DNA from 4 places in the Streptomyces sp. NPDC051822 genome. Region 1 is predicted to be linked to each of the others. Evidence: riboswitches for the same ligand, from Rfam matches in the RefSeq annotation. Region 1 holds a riboswitch; each other region holds the start of a gene.

Region 1 (5,629 bases):
CGCCACGGCCGTGCCCCAGGGCCGCCGGAGCCGGGCCGCGTCGAGCAGCGCGTCGTCCGCGAGCAGCTCGGCGACCGGACCGGTCCGAAGGCCCGCGGGGGAGAGCACCGCCGCCTCGTCCGCCCACCGCAGCGCCAGATCCACGTCGTGCGTCGCCATCAGCACCGTCGTACCGGCCTCCCGGAGCCGCCCCAGGGCGTCGAGCAGCCGTTCCTGCCCGTGCGGATCGAGCCCGGCCGTCGGCTCGTCCATCATCAGCACCCGCGGCCGCATCGCCACGGCCCCGGCGATGGCGGCCCGCTTGCGCTGCCCGTACGACAGCAGATGCGTGGGCCGGTCCGCGAGCGCCGTGATGTCCAGGGCCTCCAGGGCCTCCGCCACCCGGAGCCGTACCTCCTCCTCCGGCAGCCCCAGGTTCGTCGGACCGAACGACACGTCCTGCCCGACCGAGGCCGCGAACAGCTGGTCGTCCGGGTCCTGCACCACCAGCTGCACGGTGGTCCGCAACCGGGTCAGTCCCTTCCGGTCGTACGCCACCTCCGCCCCGTCCAGGAGCAGCGACCCGCTCCCGCACCGCAGGCCGCCGCTGAGCAGCCGGAGGAGCGTCGTCTTGCCGCCGCCGTTGCGGCCGAGCAGCGCGACGGCGCGGCCCTCCGCCACCGCGAAGTCCACGCCCGACAGGACCGCGGGCCCGTCCTCGTAGGCGAAGCCGGCGCCCACCAGTTCCACGACGGGCGGCGGAAGGGAGGGAGCCTTCGTGGGCATCACGGGAGCAGCCTTTCCAGTACGAGGGTGAGGGCGACGAGCCCCGCGAGCAGGACGCCCGTCGCGGCGAGGAACCGGCGCGAGAGCGCGCACGCGGGCACGAGCACCCGCAGCGTGCCGTCGTACCCGCGCCCGGCGAGCCCCGACTGCAGCCGCTGCGCCCGGTCGAAGGCCCGTACGAACGTGGTCGCTCCGAGGCCGGCGAGGGAGCGCCAGGTCGCGGCCCGGGTGGTGTGCCCGAGCCGGGCCGCCTGTGCCTGCCGGATCTTCGACAGGGAGTCGAGCAGCAGGAAGATGATCCGGTACATCACGAGCGCCACGTCCACCACCGGAGCCGGCACCCCGGCCCGGACGAGCCGGGGCAGGACGTCGGAGACCGGCGTGGTGAACGCGAAGAGGAGCACCCCGAGCGAGGCCGAGGCGGTCCGCAGGAGCAGCTCGACCGCCTGCACCGGACCTTCCGGCGCGAGCGCGACGAACCCGCGGTCGCCGCCCACCGCGAAGAGCAGCGGAATCGCGCCCGTGACACAGAATCCGAGCGGGACGCGGAACGCCCGCCACAGGGCCCGGCCCGGCACACCGGCCGGACCGAGCAGGACCGCGAGCGTGGTCGCCGCGACGAGCGGGGCGCCCGGCCACGGCGGCAGGGAGACCGCGCACAGGGTCAGACCGAAGCCGAGCAGCGCCTTCTCGGCGGGGTGACGGCGGCGCCAGCGACTGCTGTGCGCCGCCGCGTCGATCGGCAGCATCGGCGGCTACGCGCCCGGCTCGTCGACGGTCACGGAGCGCGTACCGCCCGAGCCCGTGCCGCCGCCGTCCGGCGAGGCCTTCACCTCGGCCACCCCGGCCGTTCCCGCCTCGGCCTCCTGCGCCCCGACAGCCTTCTCCTCGGCCTCCTTCGCCAGCGCCGCCCCCTGCCTGCGGCCCCGCCGCAGCCCGAAGTAGTACGCCAGGAAGCCGGCGCCCAGCGCGGCCTGGAGGGAGAACAGTCCCGACTCGATCTCCCCCGACGGCGGCTCGTACAGGGGGCTGAACCACGGCTCGTAGTCCGGGTGGAGTTCCGTGATCGCCGTCTCCGCCTCCCCGTCCGCCCCGGTGAACGGCTCCTCCTTGTGGTCCCCGAGCCCGAGCGCGAGCGGCAGGACCGCGAGCGCCGCGACGACGAGCAGCAGCAGGGCGTTGATCTTCGTGTTCCGGCTCATCGCGCGGTCGCCTCCTCGCGTCGCTCCGCCGTGCGTCCGCCGAGGACGCCGAGCCGGATCAGATCGCCCTTGCTGGACTGGGTGAGCAGCCGCATCACGAGCACCGTGAGCAGTCCCTCGCTCACGGCGAGCGGGAGCTGCGTCACGGCGAAGATCCCGCCGAACTTGGCGAGCGCCCCGAGCACACCGCCGGCCGGGTCCGGGAAGGCGAGCGCCAGCTGCACGCTGGTCACGCAGTACGTGGACAGGTCGGCGACGAACGCGCCGAAGAAGACGGCGACCATCAGCGGCGCACCGGTCCTGCGCAGCAGCAGATACGTCCCGTACCCCGCCCACGGGCCGACGATCGCCATCGAGAAGGCGTTCGCGCCGAGGGTGGTCAGCCCGCCGTGGGCCAGCAGGAGGGCCTGGAACAGCAGGGTGATCGTCCCGAGGACCGCCATGATCGGCGGCCGGAACAGGATCGCACCCAGACCGGTACCGGTCGGATGCGAACAACTACCCGTCACCGACGGCAGCTTGAGCGCCGACAGGACGAAGGTGAAGGCGCCGGAAGCGCCGAGCAGAAGGGTGGACTCGGGATTGGACCGTACCTCGCGGGTCAGCGCGCGGACCCCGTGGACGATGAACGGCGCGGACGCGACGCCCCAGGCGGCCGCGTGCACAGGGGGCAGATACCCCTCGGCTATATGCATGGTTGGGAGACCCTCTCCAGCACCTCGTGGATGGACAACGCACCTTGGCCGGTCTCCTGGCTGACGGTCATACGTCCGACTCCGCCTTCCCACACCCCGACGGTCTCCCGTCGCGGTCCAGTGGCTTCCCCGAGGGTGCTTCCCGCGGGGGTGGAGCCGGACATCCCGATCACAGTGGCGAGGGCCGCACCGGTACTGCACCGGTTTCCCGTACACCAAGGCCCTGCGACCCTAGTGCGTTGACCAGGTACATCACAACACGGTCGCCACGCGGTGCGGCCTCGCGCTCACTCCACGCAGTCAGTCCTTGCGGTAGGCGTACGCCTCCGAGGCCACCGCCGCCACGGCGTCGAGGTCGCCGCCCGCGCTCGCCGTGACCAGCGCGGCGACCGCGCCCTCGACGAACGGCGCGTCCACCAGACGGGAGTTCTCGGGCAGTTCGTCGCCCTCGGCGATCAGTGCCTTCACGGTGAGCACCGCGCTCCCCAGATCGACCAGGATCGCCACACCGGCGCCCCGGTCCGCTGCCTCGGCCGCGGAGCGGATCAGCTCGGAACTCGTCCCGAGACCGCCGTCCGGGGTCCCGCCGGCCGGGAGGACCGGCGCCAGGTCTCCGCCGCCGGCGAGTCCACGGGCGAGCTCGGCCACGGCGGTCGCGACGGCGGCACTGTGCGAGACGAGCACGATGCCGACGCGGGGCCCGGCACTCATGACGCCCCCTCGGCACGGGCGACCTCGTCGAGCGCGGCGAACAGCAGCGCCGAGGAGGTGGCCCCCGGATCCTGGTGCCCCACCGACCGCTCGCCCAGATAGCTGGCCCTGCCCTTGCGCGCCCGCAGCGGTACGGTCGCGAGGGCGCCCTCCTCGGCGGCGGCGCGGGCCGCCCCGAACGACGCCCGCAGCCCCTCCACCGCCGGAACGAGCGCGTCCAGCATCGTCTTGTCGCCCACCTGGGCACCCCCCAGCTGCGACACGGCGGCCACACCCGACCCGAGGGCCTCCGCCAACCGCTCCCGGCCGACCCGGTCCCCGTCGCCGAGCGTCTTGCCGGTACGGCGCAGCAGCGTCCCGTACAACGGTCCCGACGCGCCGCCCACCGTGGAGATCAGCTGCCGCCCGGCGGCGGTGAGCGCCGCGCCGGGAGTCGCGGGCGGTTCCTCGGCCAGGACCTTGGTGACGGCGGCGAACCCCCGCCTCAGATTGGCGCCGTGGTCGGCGTCCCCGATGGCCGAGTCCAGCTCGGTGAGCCGGTCCGCCTCACGGTCGACGACCTCGGCCACCGAGGCCAGCCACCGCACCAGGAAGTCCACACCGAAGGTCTCCGTCATGCCGGTCCCCTCTCCCATGCCCCGACTCACCGGCCCCAGCGCAGCGCGGGCGTCTCCACGGGCGCGTCCCACAGGCGAAGGAGCTCCTCGTCCACCTCGCACAGGGTCACCGAGCAGCCCGCCATGTCGAGCGAGGTCACGTAGTTCCCGACGAGCGTACGGGCCACCGGCACCCGCCGCTCACCGAGTACGCGCTGCACCTCGGCGTTGAAGCCGTACAGCTCCAGGAGCGGGGTCGCGCCCATCCCGTTCACCAGGGCGATCACAGGACCGGACGGGCGGAGGTCCTCGACGACGGCGTCGACGACGAAGTCCGCGATCTCCCCGGACGTCATCATCGGCCGCCGTTCACGGCCCGGTTCGCCATGGATGCCGATGCCCAACTCCAGCTCGCCCGGGGGGAGGTCGAACGTGGGACTGCCCTTCGCGGGGGTGGTGCAGGCGCTCAGGGCGACACCGAAGGACCGGCAGCGCTCGTTGACCCGGCGGGCGATCGACTCCACCCGCTCAAGAGGCGCGCCCTCCTCGGCGGCGGCGCCCGCGATCTTCTCCACGAACAGCGTGCCGCCGGTTCCGCGCCGGCCCGCCGTGTACAGACTGTCCGTGACGGCGACGTCGTCGTCGACGAGGACCTTGGCGACCTGGATGCCCTCGTCCTCGGCGAGCTCCGCGGCCATCTCGAAGTTCAGCACGTCACCGGTGTAGTTCTTGACGACGAACAACACCCCGGCGCCACTGTCGACGGCAGCGGCGGCCCGCACCATCTGATCGGGCACGGGCGACGTGAACACCTCACCGGGACACGAGGCCGCCAGCATCCCGGGCCCCACGAACCCGCCGTGCAAGGGCTCGTGCCCGGACCCACCGCCGGAGACCAGCGCCACCTTCCCCGCCACGGGAGCGTCCCGCCGCACCACGACCCGCCGCTCCACATCCACGGTGAGCCCGGGATGAGCGGCGGCCATCCCCCGCAGGGCGTCGGCGACGACGGTCTCGGGAACGTTGATGAGCATCCTCATGGTTACCTCCTGGTGAGATGAGCAGGCAAGGGCGCTGAGCCGGGTCTTGGCAGGTCAGGGCACGTGAGGCGAGAAGGTGATCTTGGCGGTTCGTGGTGACGGACGGGGGGTGACGCAATTATCGACGCGAGATCGTATGCGCGCACCGGTGCGTCCGGGACCGGATCCCGGTGGATCTGATTCCAGAGTCCGCAAGGCGTGACCTGTCACCTGCGCCGCCGGCACTGGCGGTACTCAGCCGCAGCCAGGAGTGCCCCGACGAAGTGGCGGGAGGCATCGGCGCCGGTGAGGGTCTCGTTGGCTCGTGGAGCGACACCTCGCCCACGGGCATGGCTCACGGCGTCTGCAGGCGTACGGCCAAGGCGGCGATGTCATCGTCGAGGCTGCCTCTGCTGTGGCGGAGGAGGTCGTGGTGCAGGGCCGTGAGCAGATCACGGGGAGGTGTGGGGGGCTGTCGGCGCATCCACGCTGTCAACGGGAAGAACTCACCGTCCCGGGCGCGGGTTTCGGCGATCCCGTCCGTATAGAGGAGGAGAACTTCGCCGGGAGAGAAGTCGAAGGCGTCCGCACGGTACTGGTCGCCGAGCAGTTCCGCGAGGCTGAGCAAAGGCGACGGGACG
Region 2 (5,629 bases), on a different contig from region 1:
CGCTGCACTCCCTGATCGACGTGGACAGCCTGGCGCGCGCCCTGCTCGGCGCGGCGCTCTCGCCCCGTACCCGACCGGGGCCGTACTACGTCGACCATCCCGAGCCCGTCCCGGTCGCCGACCTGCTCGCGGCGGCCGACGGCCTGCTCACCCGGCGAGGCGGGGCACCCCCGGGCCGGGCCGTGGACATCCCCACGGCCCGCGCGCTGCTCGCCGGGGTCCCGTTCGCGCAGCACCACCTCGACATGCTCGCCACGGACCACTGGTTCGCCGACGACCGCCCCTGGCGCGAGCTGGGCTGCGATCCGGGGCCCGGCTTCACGGAGGGATTCGCCCGCCACGCGTCGTGGTACCGCACGCAGATCGACGCCTCGTAGCCGATCCGTGCGGACCGCGAACTCTGTGCGGTACGGCGACCTCTGCGCGTACCGCGACCTCTGTGCGTACGTGTGCGGCGGGCGTACCCGCCCACCCGGGTCCGCCCGCCGCTTCGTGTGACACTGCGCGCGACTTTCGGTACGACGCTCCTAGTGCTTGGTCGCGTCCTTGGCCTTCTGGCCCGCCTGCTTCATGTCACCCTTGATCTGCTCGGCACGCCCCTTCATCTCCAGGCTCTCGTTGCCGACAGCCCTGCCCGTCGCCTCCTTGGCCTTTCCCTTGGCTGTCTGAGCGGCGTTCTTGGCCTTCTTACCGGCGGCCATCCCGCACCTCCTGTTCGAAATCTTCCCTTTTGTCCTCTTCCCTGCGACGGGGGAAATACTCCGGAAGTGCACCGGTCACAGTGGTGGCAGGAGGTGTCCCCAAGTGGCCCGAGGTCGTCGAGGGCGGTCAGCCCGGGGCGGCTCACCGGTGCTTCCGCGACGATGACGGCGTTCGGGGCCTGCTTCTCGGCGGTTTCACTACCCGTCTCCGTCCCGCCCGCGCGGGTACGGCTTCCGCTGCTCCTCGCGCCCGAGACCCGACCCCTGCCGTTTGGCGGTGCTCCCGTCCTCGTCCTCCATGGCGGCCTTCGACCGGTCAAGCGTCGCCTCCTCCGCCTGGCGCCGCGCCTCCGTGTCGCCGCTCTCACCCTCGGCGTGGGACGGGGTCGTCCGCGGGGGCGGCTCGTGCGAGTGCTCCCGGTCGCTGTTGTGACGCCTGCCGTGGTGGCTCATGGCTCTCTCCCTCACACCGCGCGTGTACGCCCCGGCCCTCGGGGCGACACAAGTGCCGCTGCCCGGGTGTGACCGGCTGAAACGGGGGGTCGACGGGCCTGAAGTGTCCATGCTCCGGACAGCGCCCCGTGGATAAAGTAGGGACACGATGACACGTTTTCGCGAGAGTGTTCGATCCCTGTTGCGCCAGCAGGTGCTCGACGCCGCCTACCGCCTCGTCGCCGCCGAGGGCTGGGGCGTGCTGCGCATGACCGTTATCGCGCGGGCCGCCGGTATCAGCCGACAGACCCTCTACAACGAGTTCGGCTCGAAGGAGGCCATCGGCAGCGCCCTGGTCCAGCGCGAGCTGGAAGGCTTCCTGATCGGCATCCAGCGAGAACTGGACGCACACCGGGGTGACTTGGAGAAGGCGGCCGCCGCCGGGGTCGGCTACACGCTCCGGCAGGCGGTGGAGAATCCGCTCATCAAGAGCGTGCTGCTCGCCGCGCGGGGCGGCGAGGACGACCTCCTCGCCTACCTGACCACCCGCCCGGAACCCGTCTTCGGTACGGCGATGGCGATGCTCGACGCGTACGCCGTCGAGGCCTGGCCCGACGTGGAGGAGGAGTCGCGCGGACTCGCGGTCGAGACGATCGTGCGGCTCACCGTCAGTCACATCGTGCAGCCGGTGGACTCGCCGGAGGAGTCGGCGCGGCGCATCGCCCGGATCACGGCGAGGATCGCGTACCCGGGCGGCGGGGGCTGAGCAGCGGGGCCGGCCCCTCTGGCTCTCTGGCTCCCTGAGGGTAGGGCGAGGCCCGATGTCGGACACGGGGGATCTCCGGCACCGGGCCTCTGTTGAATATTGTACGAGACTCTGCCCGTGCTCCGTGCACGCGGCCGTCCCGGCGGGCCGGGGCCCTTCCCGTAACGGGCGAAGAGCGGGCCGGTGGGGTAGAAGTCCCCTGAGACGCGGACGCGGCCCGACGGGCACGGTTCCCCCCTCGGCCGCGTCGCCGGTGACGACGAGGAGGCCGCCGTGGAAGGCAGAAGCAAAGGGTTCGTGCAGTCCTTCAACCGTGCCGGCGGGTACGGATTCGTCCTTCCCGTGGGCTCCGAGGAACAGGTCTACTTCAGCGCCGTGGACATCGAGGGGGAGGAGCGCTCGCTCTCCGAAGGGCAGCAGGTCTCCTTCGTCCTCGTCCTCGGCGACGGCCGCTTCGAGGCGAAGGAACTGCGCGTCTGACGCGCCACGCGGCACGGCCGCGCCACCGGCGGCGCCCCCGGGCGGGGGACACCGCCGGTGGTACTGTGCCGAAGCCAGTCGCACCTTTGTACGCACCCGAACGGGTGTGTGCACGGGTCAGGGAATCCGGTGCGAAACCGGAACTGACGCGCAGCGGTGAGGGCGACGGGCGGAGCATCGGCCACTGGGCGGCACGACGGGCCCGGGAAGGCGCTCCGTCCGGCTGACCCCGAGTCCGAAGACCTGCTGGCGGCCCCGGCGGCACGCTGCCGTACGGGGAGCACCGTTACGACAGGCTCCGCGTATGAGCCGTGGCCGCAGAGGAAGTTCCCGTGCCGCTCGCACACCCCGCCCGCTCCGCCGTGCTGTTCCTGGCCGGCGCCCTGCTCCTGACCGCGACCGGCTGCGGCGGCGGATCCGCCGCCCCGGGCGCGAAGAACCCGCCCGCGAAGCCCGCGAAGAACCAGGCCGGAGGCGTCGGGCAGGGGTACCCCGTGACCTTCGACGACAACTGCGGCCGCCGGGTCACCGTCGACCGGTCCCCGCGGCGGGCCGTCGCCCTCGACCAGGGAGCGGCCGAGATCCTGCTCTCCCTCGGCCTCGCCGACCGGATGGTGGGCACCGCCACCTGGACGGACCCGGTCCTGGCGGGCCTGGAGAAGGAGAACGCGAAGGTACCGCGCCTCGCCGACCGCTACCCCTCCTTCGAGAAGGTGCTCGACACCGAACCCGACTTCGCCGCCGCCTCCTTCGCGTACACCCTCGGCAAGGGAGGGGTCGCCGACCGCGAGCGGTTCGAGAAGCTCGGCGTCCCCACCTACCTCTCGCCCACCGACTGCGTCGGCAAGGACAACAGCGGCGACGGCGACGGCGTCCGCACCCGGCCGCTGACCATGGACACGGTGTACGGCGAGATCCGCGACCTGGCCCGGGTGTTCGACGTCCCCGAGCGCGGCGAGCGGCTCGTCGGACAGCTCAAGTCCCGCGTCACGAAGGCCACCTCGGGCGGCGACTTCACGGACGCCACGGTCCTCTACTGGTTCTCCGACGCGCAGTCGCCCTACATGGCGGGCTGTTGCGGCGCCCCCGGCATCGTCACCAACGCCCTCGGCGCGAAGAACGTCTTCGACGACACGCGCGCGGAGTGGCCCCAGGTCAACTGGGAGACCGTCGCCGACCGCGACCCCGACGTCCTCGTCATCGGCGACCTGACCCGCCGCTCGCAGTCCGCCGAGAGCGCCGCCAAGAAGATCGAGTTCCTGGAGTCCGACCCGGTCACCCGGAACATGACGGCGGTACGGAAGAAGCGGTACGTCCTGCTCAGCGGCCAGGCGATGAACCCCACGATCCGTACCGTCGAGGGCATCGAGAAGGTGGCGGCGGCCCTCCGCGCGTACGGTCTCGAGAAGTGACGGCGTCCGTTTCGGGCAAGGCCGCTTCGGGCAAGGCCGCTTCGGGCAAGGCCGTTTCGGACGGGACCGCCGTGCGCGCGGGGGTCACGGCGCCGCTGTGGACCGCGGCCGGTCTCGCCGTCCTGGCGGTGTCGGTGGCCGTGGCGATCACCATCGGGCCTGCGGACATCGGCGTCGGTGACGTGTGGTCCGTGGTCGCCGCCCACATCGGCGGCGAGACCGCCGAGGTCTCGCCGATCCGGGACGGCATCGTGTGGGACCTGCGGCTGCCCCGCACCCTCCTCGCCGCCGTCTGCGGCGCGGGGCTCGCGGTCTGCGGGGCGGTCATGCAGTCGCTGCTGCGCAACCCGCTCGCCGACCCCTTCGTCCTCGGGGTCTCCTCCGGGGCCTCGACCGGCGCGGTCGCGGTCGTCGTCCTGGGCGTCGGCGGGGGCGTGCTCTCCGTCACCGGAGGGGCGTTCATCGGGGCGGTGTGCTCCTTCGCGCTCGTCCTCCTCCTGAGCCACACCCTCGGCGGCTCCACGGACCGTGTGGTCCTCTCGGGCGTCGCCGCGATGCAGCTCTTCTCCGCCCTCACCTCCTTCGTCGTGATGACGGCGGCGGACGCCGAGACCACCCGCGGGGTGCTCTTCTGGCTGCTCGGCTCGCTGGGCGGGGCCGACTGGGGGGACGTCGCGGTGTGCGGAGCGGTGCTCGCGGTGTCCCTGCTGATCTGCGGCGGGTACGCGAGGACCCTCGACGCGTTCGCGTTCGGCGAGGAGGCCGCCGCGTCCCTCGGCGTCGCCGTCGCCAGGACCCGGCTCGTCCTGCTGTGCGTCACCGCCCTCCTGACGGCCGCCCTGGTCTCCGCCGCCGGGGCGATCGGCTTCGTCGGACTCGTCCTGCCGCACGCGGCACGGGCCCTGGCCGGGCCGGGGCACGCCCGGCTGCTGCCCGTCACCGCCGTGACGGGGGCGGTGTTCCTCGTTTGGGCCGACACACTCGCGCGGACGGTCCTCGACCCCCAGGAGGTGCCGGTGGGCGTGGTGACCTCGCTGATCGGCGTACCGGCGTTCGTCCTCGTCCTGTACCGCACCAGGAGCAGCCGATGAGCGCGCACACGGAGACGGGCGCGGATGCGGGCACGGACACGGGCAGGGGCGCCCGCGCCGGGCTCCGCGCCGACCGCGTCTCGCGCACGGCGGGCGGCACCCTCGTCCTCGACGGCGTCAGCCTCACCCTCGCGCCAGGGACCGTCACCGGCCTCCTCGGGCCCAACGGCTCGGGGAAGTCGACCCTCCTGCGCCTCCTCGCGGGCGTCCTCGCCCCGGGCTCGGGCGTCGTCACCCTCGACGGCGACCCGCTCGGCGCACTCGGCCGCCGCACGGTCGCCCGGCGCCTCGCCACCGTCGAGCAGCAGGCCGACACCCAGACCGATCTGTCCGTCGCCGACGTCGTACGCCTCGGCCGCGTCCCGCACCGCAGGGCCTGGGCACCCCTCTCGGCCGCCGACGAGACCGCCGTCCGCTCGGCCCTCGCCCGCACCGGGCTCACCGACCGGGCCCGGCAGTCCTGGCGCACCCTCTCCGGCGGCGAACGCCAGCGCGTCCAGATCGCCCGCGCCCTCGCCCAGGAGCCGCGCGAGCTGCTCCTCGACGAACCCACCAACCACCTCGACATCCAGCACCAGCTGGACCTCCTTTCGCTCGTCGCCGAGCTGCGCCTCACCGCCGTCGTGGCGCTGCACGACCTGAACCTGGCGGCGATGTACTGCGACCGGCTCGTGGTCCTGGCACAAGGCCGCGTGGTGGCCGCCGGCGCTCCGGGCGAGGTCCTCACCGAGGAGCTGATCGCCGAGG
Region 3 (5,629 bases), on a different contig from region 1:
CGGCCGCCGCCGTGTCCACCCAGAGCCAGGTCGACTCCTCGCGGGTCAGGACCTCCTGGGCGTCGTCCGGGTCGGCGCCCTCGTACTCCGCCAGCCAGAGCAGCGCGTACGGCCGCAGGGAGGGCTCGGCGACGGTGGCCCGCACCTCGGCCTCCGCGGGGGCGCCGACGACCCGCAGCGCCTCGAAGGCGAGGCCGCGCAGCAGGGCGTCCTCGCCCCGGGCGACGGCGAGGAGCTCGGTGACCGCGCTGGAGAGGGTGCGGGCCGCGAGCCAGGCGCGGTACTCGGCGCGGGCCGGGCCGGGGGTGAGCCGGGCGCAGCCGCGGAGCATGTCCTCCGCGGACTGCTCGATGTTGCCCGCGGGGCTCTGCGCGGCGACGCAGATCTGCTCCAGCTTGACCCAGACCGCCCAGTTGCCGAGCGGGGTCAGGGTGGCGTGGCGCGCGTCGGTGCCCGGGTCGAGGGTGAGCGCGCCGACGGCCGCCAGGCCTTCGAGCGCCCAGTCGAGGAGGGCGGGGAGTCCGTCGGTGCCGGGCGGGCCGGGGATGGCGTCGGCCTCGGGGGCGGGGCCGTCCGCCGGGACCTCGCAGCGCTCCTCGCGCAGCTCCTCGACGCGCTGGCCGAGCAGGTCGAGGAGGGCGGGGACGAGGACCGGGCCCTGGGAGAGCTGGAGCAGCGAGAGCACCTGCGGGACGGCCTCGACGACCTCGGCGACGGCGCTCGGCTCGACCTTCTCGGGGGCCGGGTGGACCAGCGACCAGGCGTCGAAGAGGGCGACCCAGCCGCGCAGCACGGCGGAGTCGTCGCGGTCCCAGGCGTGCAGCCGCCAGCCGGGGCGTGCGGTGTCGCCGTGGAGCTCGACGAGTCCGGCGAGCCGGGCGCGGTCCCAGCCGGCCCGGATCTGGTCGGACGTCAGGTTCAGTGCGGCCGCGGCCCGTTCCTGGGCGGTGACGGGCCCCGGGCCGGTGCGGAGGGTCGCTTCGGCGCCGCTCGGGGCGGCGGCCCAGCGGGCGATCCGTACGGCGTCGGCGAGGACGTGCCGGGCCTGCCGGGCGAGTTCCGCGCGGGGCGGAGTGCCCTCGGGCGGCCTCGGCGCCGGCCGGGTGCGCCGGGTCGTCACGGCCCGTCGGGCGGTGGCCAGCGCCTGCGGGCGGACGAGTCGGAGTCTGGAGTTGCGCGCCAATGGTTCATCGGGCTTTCGAGACGTCACGGGGGCAGTCTTCCCGCTGACGGCCCGAAAGCCCAATCGGAATCGGGCACCCCGTCGGAACGGGCCCGTGACGGGCCCGGCCCGACCGGCGGGGCGCCTCTAGAGGAACGGGGTGAGGAAGCGGCGCAGGGACTCCTCGTAGCGGACCGGGTCGGCGTTCCACATCGCCGCATGCGGAGCCTGCCGGACGGTCTGGAGGGAGACGAGGCCGGGGCGGCGGGCGGCGAGTTCGACGGACCGCTCCCAGGGGGCGATGGTGTCGTCGGGGCCGTGGAACAGCAGGATCGGGATCCGCGGGGCGTCCGGTGCGCAGGCGGCGGTGAGCAGGTCCTCGTGCGGGCCCGTCCGGCCCTGGGCGGCGCGGACGGCGAGCGGGAGCAGCGGAGCGGGGACATGGCGGGCCGCCGCGAGGTTGCGGAGGGTCGCCTCCCAGTCCAGTACGGGGGAGTCGAGGACGAGGCCGCTGATCCGGTCGCGCACCCCCGACTCGGCGGCGGCGCGCAGGGCCATCGAGGCGCCGGTCCCCCAGCCGTGCAGGACGACCTTGGCGGCGCCCCTGCGCACGGCGTAGCGGATGGCGGCGTCGACGTCCCGCCACTCGGAGTCGCCGAGGTGGGCCAGGCCGTCGGGGGCGGCGGGCGCTCCCTCGTCCCCGCGGTAGGCGGGGACGAGGACGGGGACCTTGCGGCGGTCGTAGAAGGAGACGACGTTCAGCGGGTGCTCGCGGGTGGTGCCGAGGCCGTGCAGGGCGATGACCCAGGTGGGGCGGGGTCCTGGCACGAGCCAGGCGGGCAGGGGGCCGAGCTCGCCGGGGATCTCGGCGTCCTCGTGGGCGAGCCCGAGGGCGCCGAGCGGCGTGCCGCGGTGCAGCTGGGGGGTGAGGCGGACGTGGGCGCCGGGGCCGAGCACGCCGAGTTCGACGCGCTCGAGCCGCCGCACGACGGTGTCGGCGGTGTGCGGGACCCGGTCGAGGACCGGGCCGACGACGGCGTGCAGGCCGGGGCCTTCCAGTCCGTACGTGCCGGGGCGCAGCGAGGCGAGGCTGCGGGTGAGGGTGATCCGCTCGGGGCCCGTGGCGTGCACGGTCAGCCGTGGGTCTCCGGGCAGGGGACGTCCGGACGGTGCCCTGAGGGCGACGTCGCTGGCGTACCGGCCGGCCGCGACCGCGGCCACGCCGACACCGAGCAGAGTGGTGACGGCCACTGCCGTCGCTGTAACCGGGCGCACGCTCCCAGTCTCGGCAGGGTGGGGAGGAGCTGCCACCGGACGGACCCGGACGGCCCCGGACGGGTGCCCGCGGTGGCCTCCGGGGCCGCGGGGCCCACTCCTGGGAGTGACGTGGGTCTCCTCGGCGGGGTCCCCCGGTCGGATGGTTCGGTCCAGGGAGCGGAACCGGGCGCCGGGGATGGGAACGGGGCGGGGCCCATGTGGCCGGTGTGGGCCCGGATTACCCCGGGTTGTGGGGTGACCGCATCGTGGACGGTCCGGCCGCCGGAGCCGTAAACGGAATCTCTTGACACCGGATCGAGACACCGTGCCGCCCGACCCAGTTCACCTTCCGTTCACCCAGGTTGCTTACGTTCGTCCAGCCACTGACGTCAAACGATTGCCTGGGTAAATGGAACACATCACGCTGCTGCTCGCCATTGTGGTCGTGACAGCTCTCGTGTTCGATTTCACGAACGGTTTCCACGACACCGCCAACGCGATGGCCACGACCATCTCGACCGGTGCGCTCAAGCCGAAGACGGCGGTGGCCATGTCCGCCGTGCTGAACCTCGTCGGCGCGTTCCTGTCCGTCGAGGTCGCCAAGACGATCTCCAAGGGACTCGTCAACGAGGAGGGCATCCAACCCGAGGTCATCCTCGCCGCGCTCGTCGGCGCGATCCTCTGGAACCTGGTGACCTGGCTGGTCGGACTTCCCTCCAGCTCCTCCCACGCCCTGATGGGCGGCCTCATCGGCGCCACCATCGCCTCGATCGGTGTCAGCGGGGTCAACGGCGGGGTCGTCGTCAGCAAGGTGCTCATCCCGGCGGTCGCCGCTCCGCTCGTCGCCGGCCTGGCCGCGATGTTCGCCGCCCGCCTGACGTACCGCATGGACAAGAACGCCGACAAGAAGACGACCGAGAAGGGCTACCGGGCCGGTCAGATCGCCTCCGCCGGTCTCGTCTCCCTCGCCCACGGCACCAACGACGCCCAGAAGACCATGGGCATCATCACCCTCGCCCTGGTCGCCGGCGGCGTCCTCGCGCCCGGCTCCAACCCGCCGGTCTGGGTGATCGTCTCCGCCGGCCTCGCGATCGCGCTCGGCACCTACCTGGGCGGCTGGCGCATCATCCGCACCATGGGCAAGGGCCTGACCGACCTGCAGCCGCAGCAGGGCTTCGCCGCCCAGACCAGCGCGGCGGCGGTCATCCTCGCCTCCTCGAACCTCGGCTTCTCGCTGTCGACCACGCACTCCTGCTCCGGCGCCGTCATGGGTGCGGGCCTGGGCCGCAAGGGCGGTGTCGTCCGCTGGTCGACCGCCACCCGGATGTTCGTCGCCTGGGGCCTGACCCTTCCGGCCGCGGGCCTGGTCGGAGCCGGTGCCGAGTACGTCGCCCGCCAGGGCGACTGGGGCGTCTACACCGTCGCGGCCTTCCTGGTCGCCTCCTGCCTCGCCATCTGGGTCATCTCCCGCCGCCAGGTGGTCGACCACACCAACGTCAACGACGTCGAGGCCGAGCCCGCGGGTGTGGTGACCACCGCCATCGCGGCCGTCACCCCGCCGCCCGCGGCCGGATCCGTCGCCGCCGTCGCGGACGAGGACCTCAAGACCACCATCCCCGCGCCGGCTCCCACCGACCCGGCCGCTCCCCCCGCCCCCGCCGCAGCGGTGTAAGGAACGAACGACATGAAGATCGACTGGGCAGCCCTCGGCTCCGTCTTCGGAGTCAGCCTCGTGGCGACCGTCGCGCTGGTGGGCCTCTTCACCCTGGGCATCATCGGCCTCTCCAAGCAGGAGCAGGCCGCCGCCCAGGGAGGCTCCGCCGCCCTGGCTCGCACGGGCGCCTACGCCTGCTTCGCCCTGTGCCTCGCGGCCGTGGCGTACGGCATCTACCTGATCGTCGTCTGACGGTCGCGGTCCCTCGGCCGGGCGGTCCGCACCTTCGGGTGCGGGCCGCCCGGCCGTCGTGTTTGTGGCGCTTCGCACAGTGACGCGACGCAGGTCAAGGGTGAGTTGACGGCTGTTCTCGGCCCGTGGTGGACTGCCGAGGCCATTACGGCGGCAGTAGAGGAAGTCCGGTGCGAATCCGGCGCGGTCCCGCCACTGTGACCGGACCCGAAGGGTCCGGGAGTCAGGAACTCTCGCCGCCGGTCACGTCGATCCAGGGCGCGGACCCTGAGTGAGGACATGCGCCATGCCCGGCCGCAGCCGCAGCCTTTCCAGAGCCAGTCGCCCCTTCCCGGACGGATTCGCGTACGGAGCGGCCGCCGGTCTCGCCGTCGACCTGCTCGTCGGGGACCCCCGCCGCGGACACCCCGTCGCCGTGTTCGGCCGGGCCGCCGCCGCGGTCGAGCGGCGCCTCCACCACGACCACCGCGGCTGGGGCGCCCTGCACACCGCCGTCTGCGCCGGCTCCACCGTCGCCCTGGGCGCGCTCGCCGCACGGGCCGTACGGAACAGGCCGGCCGCCGCCGTGGCCCTCACCGCCGCCTCCGTGTGGGCCGTCGTCGGCGGTACGACCCTGGGGCGGGAGGCCCGCGCGATCGGCGGGGCGCTCGCCGCGGGCGACCTGGAGGTGGCCCGCGAGCGGCTGCCGCACCTGTGCGGACGTGACCCGCAGTCCCTCGACGGACCCGCGATGGCCCGCGCGGTCGTCGAATCGGTCGCCGAGAACACCTCCGACGCCGTGGTCGGCGCCCTCTTCTGGGGCGCGGTCGCGGGCGTGCCGGGACTGGTCGGCTTCCGGGCCGTCAACACCCTGGACGCGATGGTCGGCCACAGGTCGCCGCGCCACCGGCGCTTCGGCTGGGCCTCGGCCCGGCTCGACGACGTGGCCGGCTGGCCGGGGGCCCGGCTGACGGCCGTGCTCGCGACCGTCGCGGGCGGGAACCCGCGCGGAGCCGTACGGGCCTGGCGGGCGGACGCGGCGAAGCACCCGAGCCCCAACGCGGGCCCCGTCGAGGCCTCCTTCGCGGGCGCCCTCGGCGTACGGCTCGGAGGGACCCTCTCGTACGGCGGACGCGTCGAGCACCGGCCGGTGCTCAACGGGGAGGGGCGGCCCGTCGAGGTCGCCGACATCGACCGGGCGGTACGACTGTCCCGCCGGGTCACCGGACTCACTCTGGCCGTCTGTGTGGGCGGCCGGCTGCTCGGACACGCGCTGAAGCGGAGGAACACATGAGGGGTGGGGGGCTGCTCGTCGCCGGCACCAC
Region 4 (5,629 bases), on a different contig from region 1:
CTCGGGGAGGGTCGCGTACCAGCGCTTGTAGTCGGCGGCCGGGATGCGGACCGGGTTGCGGGCGAGCTGCTCCTCCGTCAGCCAGTCCTGGTCGTGGCCGCCGGCCTCGATGAGGGCGTAGATCAGCTCGTCGCCGTCGCCGGACACCAGGCCGGGCAGCTCCTCGGCGGGACCGAAGTCGTAGCCCTCCGCGATCAGACGGCGCAGGAGGGAGACGGCGGACGCGGGGGTGTCGAGGCCGACCGCGTTGCCGATGCGGGAGTGCTTCGTGGGGTACGCGGAGAGGACGAGCGCCAGCTTCTTGTCGGCGTTCGGGATGTGCCGGAGGCGGGCGTGGCGCACGGCGATCCCGGCGACGCGGGCGGCGCGCTCGGCGTCGGCGACGTACGCGGGCAGGCCGTCCTCGTCGATCTCCTTGAAGGAGAACGGGACGGTGATGAGCCGGCCGTCGAACTCGGGGACGGCGACCTGGCTGGCGGCGTCCAGCGGGGAGAGGCCCTCGTCGTTCTCCTCCCAGGCGGCGCGCGAGCCGGTCAGGCACAGGGCCTGGAGGATCGGCACGTCGAGCGAGGCGAGCGCGCCCGCGTCCCAGGCCTCCTCGTCGCCGCCCGCCTGCGCCTCCGCGGGCTTGGTGCCGCCGGCGGCGAGGACGGTGGTGACGATCGCGTCCGCGCCGCGCAGGGTGTCGAGCAGCTCCGGCTCGGGGGCGCGCAGGGACGCCACGTACAGCGGGAGGGCCTGCGCGCCGGCGTCCTCGACGGCCTCGCAGAGGGCGCCGACGAAGGCGGTGTTCCCGCTCATGTGGTGGGCGCGGTAGTAGAGCACGGCGATCGTGGGACCGTCGGTCGTCCGGGGGGTGCGCTCAAGAGGGCCCCAGGTGGGGGCGGCGGCGGGGGCCTCGAAGCCGTGACCGGTGAGCAGCACGGTGTCGGAGAGGAAGCGGGCCAGCTGCTCCAGGTTCGCGGGGCCGCCGTGCGCCAGGTAGGCGTGCGCCTCGGTGGCGACGCCGATGGGGACGGTGGACGTCTCCATCAGCTGGGCGTCGGGTGCCTGTTCGCCGCTGAGGACGACGACCGGCTTTCCGGCGGCGCGGACCGCGTCGAGGCCGTCCTCCCAGGAGCGGAGCCCGCCGAGGAGGCGTACGACGACGAGGTCGACGCCGTCGAGGAGGCCGGGCAGTTCGGCGAGGGGAAGGCGGGCGGGGTTGGCGAAGCGGTACTCCACCGGGCCGCCGGCGGAGGCGGCGTTCGCCGCGCGGGCGCTGAGCAGGTCGGTGTCGGAGTGCGACAGCAGCAGAAGCATGGCGAGCGCAGGCCTTCCTCGGGGTTGTCCGCGCCCCGGGTGGTCGTGTGGATGGCGGGGAGTTCCTGACTCACCCGTTCCGTTTCCGGGCCGGGCTCACAGTGGCGGGACCGCGCCGGATTCTCACCGGGCTTCCTCCCCGGGGTCCTGGGACCCCATGCCGTCTGCATAGTAGATCGTGCCGTCGGCGGGCCGGGGCGGGCCGGGGAGTCGGCCGGATCACACCCGGTGGCCGGGCGGTTCCCCGTGGGTATGCTCGCCGCCATGCCGCCCACCCCGCACACGACGCCCGAACCGGGCGAAGCTCGCATACGGGACCGAGGCGACGCCTGCCCGGGGGCGCTGCGCCTGCACCCCGCCGAGGACGGCCGCCTGGCCCGACTGCGCCTGCCCGCAGGCCGACTGACGTCCCGTCAGGCCGAGGCCCTCGCGACGGCGGCGGAGACCCTGGGCGACGGGCGGATCAGCATCACCTCGCGCGGCAACGCGGAGCTGCGCGGCCTCGCGGACGACTGCGGAGCCGCGCTCGCGGCGCTCCTCGCCGAGGCGGACCTGCTGCCCTCCCCCACCCACGAACGCGTCCGCAACATCGTCGCCTCGCCCACCTCAGGACTCGACAGACGCGACGAACGCAGCCGCGCGGACGTGCAGTTGTGGGCGCGCGACCTCGACGCCGCGCTGTGCGCCGAGCCCCGGGCGGCGGCCCTTTCCGGCCGTTTCCTCTTCGTCCTGGACGACGGGCGCGGGGACGTGGCCGGGCTCGGCGGCGATGTGAAGTTGATCGCAGACGCGGACGGGACCGCCGTGCTGTGGCCCGGCGGCCGGCAGGCCTTCCGGCTCGCCGCCGACGACGCCGTCCGTGCCGCCCTCGCCGCCGCCCTCGCGTTCCTGGACGCCGCCGACGCGGCCGGGACCGGGGCCTGGCGGCCCCGCGAACTCCCCGCCACCCACGTCCCCGACTGGGCCGCGGCCCTGGCGTCGGCCGGGATCGCCGCCGAGGCCGTTCCCGTACCGCCGACACCGCTCTCCGCGCCGCCAGGACCCGGGGCGCTCGGGGACGGCCACCTGTACGTCCTCGCGCCGCTCGGCCGGCTGACCGCCGCCCAGCTGCGGGCCCTGCTGCCCGCCGACGAGGTCCGGTTCACCCCGTGGCGCGGGGCGGTCGTCGTGGGCGCGGGGCCCGAGCGGCTCCGGGACCTGGAGGCGTACGGGCTGATCACCCGCCCCGACGCCCCCGGCGCCGGGGTCACCGCCTGCACCGGACGGCCCGGCTGCGCCAAGTCCCTCGCCGACGTACGGGCCGACGCCCTCGTCGCGCTGCCGACCCCGCTCCCGGGACCGCTGCCCGTGCACTTCTCCGGGTGCGAGCGGCGCTGCGGACACCCGCACGGCACCTGGGTCGACGTCCTCGCCACCGGCGACGCCTACCTGGTGGACGGCGTCCCCGCCCCCCGTACCTCCCTGTCAGAAGCCGTCGCGGCGGCCCGCGGCCCGGCGGCACCCACGCACCCGGCGACACCCACGAGATGAGCGAGAGCGACACGATGTTCGACTACGAGAAGGACGGCGCCGAGATCTACCGCCGTTCCTTCGCCACGATCCGCGCCGAGGCCGACCTGACGGGCCTGCCCGCCGACGTCGCCCAGGTGGCGGTCCGGATGATCCACGCCTGTGGCATGACCGACCTCGTGCAGGACATCGCCTACTCCCCCGGTGTCGTCGCGAACGCCCGCGCCGCCCTCCGCGCCGGCGCCCCGATCCTCTGCGACGCCCAGATGGTCGCCAGCGGCGTCACCCGCAAGCGGCTCCCCGCCGACAACGAGGTGCTCTGCGCGCTCTCCGACCCGTCCGTGCCCGGCCTCGCCGCCGAACTCGGCACCACCCGCTCCGCCGCCGCCCTCGAACTGTGGCGGGACCGCCTCGAAGGCTCCGTCGTCGCCATCGGCAACGCGCCCACCGCCCTCTTCCACCTCCTGGAGATGGTCGCCAAGGGCGCCGGGAAGCCCGCCGCCGTCCTCGGCATACCGGTCGGCTTCATCGGCGCCGCCGAGTCGAAGGACGCCCTCGCCGCCCAGGAACTGGGCCTCGAATACCTCGTCGTACGGGGCCGGCGCGGCGGCAGCGCGATGACCGCCGCCGCCGTCAACGCGATAGCGCACGAAGCGGAGATCCAGAAGTGACCGTCACCGGCAAGCTGTACGGGGTCGGCCTCGGCCCCGGCGACCCGAACCTGATGACGGTGGCCGCCGTGAAGGCCATCGCCGCCGCCGACGTCATCGCGTACCACTCGGCCCGGCACGGCCGCTCCATCGCCCGCTCCATCGCCGCCGAACACCTCCGCGAGGACCACATCGAGGAGCGGCTGATGTACCCGCTCACGGTGGAGACCACGGACCACCCCGGCGGCTACCGGGGCGCCCTCGACGACTTCTACGAGGAGGCCGCGGCCCGCCTCGCCGCCCACCTCGACGCGGGCCGCACGGTCGCCGTCCTCGCCGAGGGCGACCCGCTGTTCTACGGCTCGTACCAGCACATGCACAAGCGGCTCGCCGACCGCTACGACACGACCGTCATCCCCGGCGTCACCTCGGTCTCCGCCGCAGCGGCCCGCCTCGGCGAGCCGCTGTGCGAGGCGGAGGAGGTCCTCACGATCATCCCCGGCACCCTGCCCGAGGACGAGCTGACGGCCCGCCTCGCCGGCACCGACTCGGCGGTCGTGATGAAGCTCGGCCGCACCTTCCCCACCGTGAAGCGGGCCCTGGAGCGGGCCGGCAGGCTCGACGACGCCCGGTACGTGGAGCGGGCGTTCATGGCGGGCGAGCGCACGGAGAAGCTGACCGACGTCGACCCGGACACCGTCCCGTACTTCTCGGTCGCCGTCCTCCCCTCCCGTATCGACCAGGAACTCCCCGTACGGGACCGGGGCGAGGTCGTCGTCGTCGGCACCGGACCGGCCGGCGCACCCTGGCTCACCCCCGAGTCGCGCGGCGCGCTCGTCAACGCCGACGTCCTCGTCGGCTACACCACCTACCTGGACCGGGTGCCGGTCCTTCGCCCCGGGCAGATCCGGCACGGCTCCGACAACAAGGTCGAGTCCGAACGCGCCGAGTTCGCCCTCGACCTGGCCCGGCGCGGCCACAAGGTCGCGGTCGTCTCCGGCGGCGACCCGGGCGTCTTCGCCATGGCGACCGCCGTCCTGGAGGTCGCCTGCGAACCGGCGTACGCGGACGTTCCCGTACGGGTCCTCCCCGGGGTGACCGCCGCCAACGCGGCCGCCGCCGCCGCGGGCGCCCCCCTCGGCCACGACTACGCGACGATCTCGCTCTCCGACCGGCTCAAGCCCTGGGACGTCATCGCGACGCGCCTGCGGTCGGCGGCGGAGGCCGACTTGGTCCTCGCCCTCTACAACCCGGGCTCGAAGTCCCGCACCCACCAGGTGTCCGCGGCCCGCGACCTGCTCCTCGAACTCCGCTCGCCGGAGACCCCGGTGGTCGTGGCGCGGGACGTCGGCGGCCCGGAGCAGTCGGTCCGGATCCTCACCCTGAAGACCCTGGACCCGTCCGAGGTCGACATGCGGACCCTGCTCCTGATCGGCTCCTCCCAGACCCGAGCGGTCGAACGCGCCGACGGCCGGACGATCACGTGGACACCGCGCCGGTACGGATGAGAGACATCCGGTACGGGTGAGCCGGCGGGGCCGTCGGGGGTCAGCCGCTCCGGGTGAAGGTGCCCAGGCCCTCCTGGTCCAGGTACTCGACGCGGACGGTCTTCCCGTCCGGGGAGAACGTGACGCCCGTGAGGCCGACGGCGTTCTCCCCACGGGTCGGGAAGCTGAACGTGTTCCCGGCGTAGTGCGTGAGCCGGAACGACTCGGGCTTCGGCCCCAGTCGCAGCACCAGGCCGCCGCCGTCCTCCTCGGCCACCGTCAGCCTGCCGTAGTAGCCGTTGGTGTACGTGCCGGTGTAGGCGCTGTCGGCCTTCGCCGGGGCGGCGTCGGCGGGCTTCTTCGCGTAGTCGGTCGGGGACCGGTCGGCGTCGGCCTGCTGCTGGTAGATCCCGTCGAGGAGCGGCACCCAGTCCCGGCTGGGCTCGCCGTCCTGCGCGGTCTCGAAGAAGTCGAGGGAGACGGCGTCCGCGACGCCCACCGGGGCCCCGTTGGTGAGGACGACGATCCCGAGCCGCTCACCCGGCAGCATCGTGACGTTGGTGTGCGCGCCGAGCTCGAACGCGCCGGTGTGCGAGAGGCGCAGCCGGCCCTCGTCGTCGTACGCCACGTTCCAGCCCAGGCCGTAGAAGCCGGTCCGGCCCGCGGGCGCGTGCGCCGGTG

The links. A riboswitch is a leader RNA that binds a small molecule or an ion and turns the genes downstream of it on or off. The one in region 1 is predicted to bind cobalamin.
Region 2: another riboswitch for cobalamin. It lies ahead of ACIA8N_RS35490 (ABC transporter substrate-binding protein); the one in region 1 lies ahead of ACIA8N_RS29220 (energy-coupling factor ABC transporter permease).
Region 3: another riboswitch for cobalamin. It lies ahead of ACIA8N_RS00330 (cobalamin biosynthesis protein); the one in region 1 lies ahead of ACIA8N_RS29220 (energy-coupling factor ABC transporter permease).
Region 4: another riboswitch for cobalamin. It lies ahead of cobN (cobaltochelatase subunit CobN); the one in region 1 lies ahead of ACIA8N_RS29220 (energy-coupling factor ABC transporter permease).

What each region holds. Positions count from the first base shown of each region.
Region 1 is NZ_JBITBZ010000011.1:212,219-217,847, reverse strand. It holds gene ACIA8N_RS29235 (ATP-binding cassette domain-containing protein) at 1-765, opposite strand, end outside; gene cbiQ (cobalt ECF transporter T component CbiQ) at 765-1,514, opposite strand; gene ACIA8N_RS29225 (energy-coupling factor ABC transporter substrate-binding protein) at 1,521-1,967, opposite strand; gene ACIA8N_RS29220 (energy-coupling factor ABC transporter permease) at 1,964-2,662, opposite strand; cobalamin riboswitch at 2,691-2,925, opposite strand; gene ACIA8N_RS29215 (PTS fructose transporter subunit IIA) at 2,963-3,373, opposite strand; gene dhaL (dihydroxyacetone kinase subunit DhaL) at 3,370-3,990, opposite strand; gene dhaK (dihydroxyacetone kinase subunit DhaK) at 4,017-5,009, opposite strand; gene ACIA8N_RS29200 (PP2C family protein-serine/threonine phosphatase) at 5,344-5,629, opposite strand, start outside.
Region 2 is NZ_JBITBZ010000019.1:46,132-51,760, reverse strand. It holds gene ACIA8N_RS35515 (NAD-dependent epimerase/dehydratase family protein) at 1-377, shown strand, start outside; gene ACIA8N_RS35510 (CsbD family protein) at 528-701, opposite strand; gene ACIA8N_RS35505 (hypothetical protein) at 900-1,154, opposite strand; gene ACIA8N_RS35500 (TetR family transcriptional regulator) at 1,303-1,899, shown strand; gene ACIA8N_RS35495 (cold-shock protein) at 2,173-2,379, shown strand; cobalamin riboswitch at 2,499-2,624, shown strand; gene ACIA8N_RS35490 (ABC transporter substrate-binding protein) at 2,712-3,791, shown strand; gene ACIA8N_RS35485 (iron chelate uptake ABC transporter family permease subunit) at 3,863-4,882, shown strand; gene ACIA8N_RS35480 (ABC transporter ATP-binding protein) at 4,879-5,629, shown strand, end outside.
Region 3 is NZ_JBITBZ010000001.1:62,546-68,174, forward strand. It holds gene ACIA8N_RS00310 (hypothetical protein) at 1-1,210, opposite strand, end outside; gene ACIA8N_RS00315 (hypothetical protein) at 1,310-2,437, opposite strand; gene ACIA8N_RS00320 (inorganic phosphate transporter) at 2,829-4,091, shown strand; gene ACIA8N_RS00325 (hypothetical protein) at 4,104-4,325, shown strand; cobalamin riboswitch at 4,446-4,578, shown strand; gene ACIA8N_RS00330 (cobalamin biosynthesis protein) at 4,612-5,598, shown strand; gene ACIA8N_RS00335 (cobyric acid synthase) at 5,595-5,629, shown strand, end outside.
Region 4 is NZ_JBITBZ010000005.1:432,802-438,430, reverse strand. It holds gene cobN (cobaltochelatase subunit CobN) at 1-1,302, opposite strand, end outside; cobalamin riboswitch at 1,341-1,476, opposite strand; gene ACIA8N_RS19430 (cobalamin biosynthesis protein CobG) at 1,567-2,832, shown strand; gene ACIA8N_RS19425 (precorrin-8X methylmutase) at 2,829-3,482, shown strand; gene cobJ (precorrin-3B C(17)-methyltransferase) at 3,536-4,969, shown strand; gene ACIA8N_RS19415 (serine hydrolase) at 5,010-5,629, opposite strand, start outside.